Regions from separate parts of the Cytobacillus sp. FSL M8-0252 genome, predicted to be linked through region 2. Evidence: riboswitches for the same ligand, from Rfam matches in the RefSeq annotation. Region 2 holds a riboswitch; the other holds the start of a gene.

Region 1 (3,198 bases), 660 kb from region 2:
CCTTTATTCACTGAGAAGTTAATATCTTTTAATACTTCATGACTACCAAAAGACTTACTTAACCCTTGAATATCAACAACTGTATTCACTTTTCCAACTCTCCTTTCCGCCACCTATGCTCCTGTTGTTTTCCTTTTGATATCTTCTGCCGTATCCATTTCACCTGCAACGACGTAATTTTCCGGTCCATCCATTCTTCTTTCAATATAGCGTAGAATTAATGTAACGGTATAAGTCATAACGAAATAAATAATACAAACAACAAAGAATGACTCAAAGTAGCGGAAATTATTCCCTGCAATTGAATTCGTTTGGAAAAATAATTCAGATATAGAAATCACGCTTAACACGGCAGTATCTTTTATATTAATGATAAATTGATTACCTGTAGCTGGAAGAATGTTTCGAATGACCTGAGGTAAAACAACATTCATCATTGTTTGCAAATGGTTCATCCCAATGGCTTGGGCTGCCTCATATTGACCTGGGTCGACAGAAATAATCCCTCCACGAACAATCTCAGCCATATAAGCACCCGTGTTAATGGAAACAATAACGATACCAGCAATGAGCGGATCCATTTGATAGCCAAAGGCCATTGCTGCCCCGTAAAAAATAACCATTGCCTGTACAATCATTGGTGTGCCTCTAAAGAATTCAATATAAGCAGATAACAAGAAATTCACTATTTTTAATAACAACCGTTTAGGACCATTCTCAGGTATTGGTATTGTTCGAAGAATGCCTGACAACAAACCAATTAGGGCACCGAAAACGGTACCAATTAAGGCAATGACTAATGTCACACCGGCGCCTCGTAAAAACATTGGCCAATATTCGACAACGATGCGAATAATCCATTCTATACTCATAACAATGATCTCCTTTTCTCTCATCATGATTGGCCATTACCAATCAATCTGCTAAGGATTTGCGCTTCAAAGGTTTAATACGACGGAGAGGATGCGCTACCCTAGTTGTTTATTTCTCATGTCTCTCCTAACCTTCTTCTCGATATAAAACCGGCTACATCTCATGCAGCCGGCTCATTTAGTTATTCTGCCGCTGGCTGATTCTCAATAGCAGCATCCATTAATTCTTTTTGCTCTTCTTCAGAAATATCTGCAAGGATTTCATTGATTTTATCTGTTAATTCGCTACCTTTTTTCACCCCTACTGCAATGGCAGTATCTTCTTCACTTGTCTCAAATCCTTCAGTAAATTCAACCATCGCAAAGTTATCATTAGCAGCTGAAGCACTTACACCTTCCGGACGTTCAGAAACATAGCCGTCAATAATTCCAGACTCTAATGCAACACGCATAGCAGGGAAGCTCTCCATCGCTGTTTGCTGTTGTACGCCGTCAATTTGATCAATTACTGAATAATGAAATGTATTTAATTGGGCAGTAACCTTTGCCCCACTGAAGTCTTGAATGGATGTGGCATTTTCGTAATCGCCACCTTTTTTCACTACCATGACTAAATCAGATTCGTAATAGTTATCGGAAAAATCAATCGTTTCTTTTCGTTCTGCTGTTGGTGACATACCAGCAATAATAGCGTCAATTTTATCTGAACTTAATGATGGTACTAATCCATCCCATTTTGTTTTCACAATTACTAACTCTTTTCCTAAACCTTCTGCTATCTTCTTCGCAATCTCAACATCGTAACCGCCTGCAAACTCTGAATTACCTTCAATTGCTACTGCGCCATTGCTATCATCCATTTGCGTCCAGTTAAATGGCGCATAACCCGCCTCTAGTCCTACGCGAAAAACGTCTTTATCTTTTCCACCTGAACCTGTGCTTCCTTCAGCCTCATCATTTGAACCACAAGCAGCTAGAAACATACTCAGTACTATAGCCATAGCTAGTAAAGCAAATCTCTTTTTCATCTCTATTCCCCCTAATATATTTTTCTACTAATTAAACTATTCCGAATTAAGAAAAAGAATAACAAAAAAAGACCTGAGATGAACTCAGGTCCTTGTTATTCTTCCGCCTAAATCCTCTACTTTTCCCATTTTAGAGATAGTGCACCTTAATAAATCGGGTAAATTTATTAAGACAGTCCTGCAATTATTCACTGCAGACCCAACATGCTATACAAACGGGTATAGCACATTTCGGCGATATTTCCTTCTCTTTAGTCTCATCATGCCTTATCACTCTACTAAAGACTGTTAAATACCGCGCCTCTACCCCACCAGAAAAAGTGAGGTTTATTCAATTTGATATCTATTAGGCTACAATAGTTTAATAGCGTCTGTCAATATAAACTCTATGGAAAATTGGTCCTTTTTTCGCACAACCTTTTGATTAGAGCATAATTACCAATGTTAAGCTTGTTGGCTTGAAGCTAACTCTTTTAACTGTATGCTCAAACGATTAATATCCGCTACCGAATGATTTACGTTTGACACCATCTCATGTTCATCTTCTATGATAGCAACAATTTCCTCTGTAGCTGCGGCGTTCTCCTCTGATATATTTGCCATATTTTCAATCTGCTCTTGAATTTGTTCAAATTTTTCTGTGGCAGCGGAAACTTCATTGACACCTCTCACTAACTCTAAGTTGTTTTCTTGTAATGATGTTTGTATCTCGTTGAAAAAGGCAGATATCTCTGTTAGAAGTGCTTGTCCCTGCTTTACAGCACCTTCCCCTTCAAGAGAGCTTTTACGTGCTTCAAGAGACTGAGTGAAAAGAGTATTCGTCACTTCAGAGATCGCCACCGTGATTTCAGCACTTTGCTCAGCTAACTTCCTTACTTCATCTGCAACGACCGCAAACCCTCGCCCATGCTCTCCGGCTCTTGCTGATTCAATTGCTGCATTTAATGCGAGTAAATTAGTTTGATCGGCAATTTGTTTAATGCCTGCTAATAATTTATTCACTTGTTCCATACTTGAATGAACATCTGATACCGTCGATGCTGTCACACTAATCGTTGTATTTACAGTATTCATATGCGATGTAACATCGACTATCTTATTTAAACCATCTTGTACTTTCTCATTCATATTCTCCGACTTTTCTACGACACCTTCTGAAATGGCAACAGATTCTTTTGTATTTTGTAAAGACTGACTCATAGAATCATTGACAATATTTAAGCTGTTCGCTTCTTCTTGAATACTTGTAGCCATCTGTTGAGCAGCTTCTAATACTTGTTGACTTGACTCATGTATCG
Region 2 (3,198 bases):
GGTGAGGGAAACGCCTGCTTCATTTAAATTTGTTGTGAAAGCTTATCAGGGGATGACGGGGCATCAAAGGGGGGAGATTCCTTTTGAGACAAAGGAAGAAATGTTTGCTGCTTTTAAAGCGTCGCTTGCCCCTTATATAAGAGAAAATAAGTTAGCGATGGTCCTATTTCAATTTCCACCGTGGTTTAATTGTAAAAAGGAAAACGTGCAATATTTACGCTGGTGTAAACAGCAAATGGGAGAAATACCATGTGCTGTTGAATTTCGTCATCAGTCTTGGTATCAAGATGCGTTTATAGAAGGTACTTTAAATTTTATCAAGGAAGAGAAATGGATACATACCGTTTGTGATGAACCACAAGCAGGGGAGGGGTCTGTTCCAATTGTGATGCATACTTGCGGTAATCCAATTGTACTAGTCCGCTTGCACGGTCGTAATGTTCATGGATGGCAAAATAAAAAACAACCAAATTGGCGTGAAGTTCGCTATCTATACCGTTATAATCACCAGGAATTATTGGAGTGGGCAGAGCGATTAAAGCAATTACAAAAAGAGGCGAAGGAGGTCTATGTACTATTTAATAATAATTCTGGTGGTGACGCAGCGGATAATGCGAAGGAAATTCTAGAAATATTAGGAATTGAATATGAGGGATTAGCTCCAAAACAACTCGGTTTATTTTAACTAATGAGTACACCGAATCTCTACCTATAACATAAATTGTTAAAGGGAAGGGGGGACGGTCATGGTTGAATTAAAGCCTGTTATTTTGGATGGTCATACGTTTATGACTGTATCCGTTGAGCTGCCAAAAACTAATTTGTTAGTCGTATCAAATGATAAAGGATATATCATGTGTGGTGCATTAGACGTTGCGTTATTAAATGAAAAATTAAAAGATCGCCATGTCATTGCTGGTAGAGCAGTAGGGGTAAAAACGATTCAACAGCTAATAGATGCACCACTTGAATCAGTCACTTTTGCTGCAGAGGAATTAGGCATTAAAAAAGGGATGATCGGTAGAGAAGCGCTATTAAGAATGGTATAGGTTATAGTATCCTACTATATCTTAAAAATAATAAATTTATGAATATTTTAGGTTTTGATAGAGTTTTGCATAAATAATTATATTTTGATATAATGTATAACAATTGAATAATGCCTTATCAATCCGATGGGGTAGAGGCGCAAATCATCATTAGTAATCAATGTGAGGATGACAACAGTGAACTTTGATAAAAGGGAGATTTGCCGAAGCAAATAGGTACGTCAATATTTATTTGTTGGGGTTGCTCTTAATAGGAGTAACACTGTCATTATGGAGGTATATTAACCATAATGGGGAGCTACAGTCGTGATGGAGAATAACGTTACTTCTTGAAGGGTAATGATAGAATCTCTATCGTTACTCTTTTTTTATTATCAATTAAGGATCAAAGAAAAGTGGAGGATACCTTTCTCTGATCGTTAATTGATATGAGACGCATTCGTTCATGTCTATAGCTCCTATACTAATAGGAGGTCTTTTTATGACAGGTACATTTATTTCTGTGCTGCCACCTTTGGTAGCGATGCTTTTGGTTATACTAACAAAAAGGGTGATTCTCTCCCTTGGTTTAGGGGCGTTAACAGCAGCTATCATAATTGGAGGATATCAACCGCTAGATACGCTACAAATATTTTTCTCGTCGTTTATAGCACTTTTTATAACAGATGAAGGGTTAAATACTTGGAATATATTCATTCTATTATTCTTACTTATTCTTGGTAGCATTACTGCATTTATTTCACTATCGGGTGGTAGTCGTGCCTTTGGTGAATGGGCAATGAAGCGTGTGAAAACGAGAGTGGGTGCACAGTTATTAACCGTAGTTTTAGGTATGATTTTGTTTATAGATGATTATTTTAATGCGCTAACAGTTGGACAGGTATCTCGACCTGTTACCGATCGACAAAAAGTATCACGTGTAAAGCTTGCTTATTTAATTGATTCAACATCCGCACCTTTATGTGTTATTTCGCCTATATCAAGTTGGGGAGCATCAATTATCGCCTTAATTGGCTCGATTTTAGTGTCTCATAAAATAACTGATTATAGTGCTTTCTCTGCTTTCATGCAAATCATTCCGTTAAATTTTTATGTGTGGGCGGCAATCATAATGGTGTTTATCATTGTTGTTGGGCAAATTGACTTTGGTCCGATGAAGAAACATGAGAAACAAGCTATTGAACAAGGAATTCTATTTGATAAGAAGAAACAGTTGAAAGACGAAGTTCAAGAAGAATTACCTATTAGTACGAAAGGGACTGTTGGTCATCTTGTTTGGCCAATCATTGTTTTATTTATTGGAACAGTGAGTATGATGGCTTGGACAGGCATTAATGGTGCAGAGGGGAATGTGTCGTTAGTATCCTTATTAGAAAACACAGATGTGGCCTTATCATTAATTGTCGGAGGATTATTGAGTTTAGCTGTTGCTTACGTACAATTTGCTCAAGTATTAAAGAAAGATGATAAACTAACGAGTAATTTTTATTTGAAAGCTACATGGGTTGGGATGAAATCTATGTTTGGATCAGTATTGATCTTAATTTTTGCCTGGTTACTCGGAGATTTGATTAGTCAACTAGGTACAGGGGAGTACTTGGCTAGCGTTATTAATCAATCGAATCTGAGTCATGATTTTATCCCTGTTATCCTATTTATTATTGCGGCACTTATGGCATTTAGTACAGGTACATCTTGGGGATCATTTGGCATTCTTCTTCCAATAGCTGGTGATATTGCTGTAGCTACAGATATATCCTTGCTGATTCCTGCAATGGCAGCTGTACTTGGAGGTGCAGTATTCGGAGATCATGCTTCACCGATTTCTGATACTTCTATTTTATCCGCCACAGGTGCAGGGAGTAATTTGATTGACCATGTCATTACACAGTTTCCTTATGCCTTTACAGCAGCTGTTGCTGCGGCCATCTCTTATATCATTTTGGGTGTAAGTGGAAGTGTAATCATTGCATTAGCTGCTTTGATTGTTATGATGGCGGGGATTTTCCTTGTTGTTAAAATGTTCGGTACAAAAACCGAGAAGATGATATAATAATTCTTTTGAACAATATAGGAAGGAGGGATGAACTCGTCGGTTCATTCCTCTTTTTCTATCCTACAAGTCTAAAATCACTACATAAGCAAAGTT

The links. Region 2 has a riboswitch for lysine ahead of MKX83_RS19870 (Na+/H+ antiporter NhaC family protein). Riboswitches for the same ligand answer to the same signal wherever they lie in the genome.
Region 1: it holds a riboswitch for lysine, as region 2 does, so the genes downstream of both, MKX83_RS23220 (transporter substrate-binding domain-containing protein) here and MKX83_RS19870 (Na+/H+ antiporter NhaC family protein) in region 2, are expected to answer to the same signal.

What each region holds. Positions count from the first base shown of each region.
Region 1 covers NZ_JBBOWZ010000001.1:4,594,437-4,597,634, forward strand. Annotated here, with positions in the region: gene MKX83_RS23210 (amino acid ABC transporter ATP-binding protein) at 1-89, opposite strand, end outside; gene MKX83_RS23215 (amino acid ABC transporter permease) at 114-872, opposite strand; gene MKX83_RS23220 (transporter substrate-binding domain-containing protein) at 1,055-1,900, opposite strand; lysine riboswitch at 2,030-2,214, opposite strand; gene MKX83_RS23225 (methyl-accepting chemotaxis protein) at 2,345-3,198, opposite strand, start outside.
Region 2 covers NZ_JBBOWZ010000001.1:3,931,210-3,934,407, reverse strand. Annotated here, with positions in the region: gene MKX83_RS19880 (DUF72 domain-containing protein) at 1-685, shown strand, start outside; gene MKX83_RS19875 (YunC family protein) at 747-1,049, shown strand; lysine riboswitch at 1,174-1,358, shown strand; gene MKX83_RS19870 (Na+/H+ antiporter NhaC family protein) at 1,531-3,102, shown strand.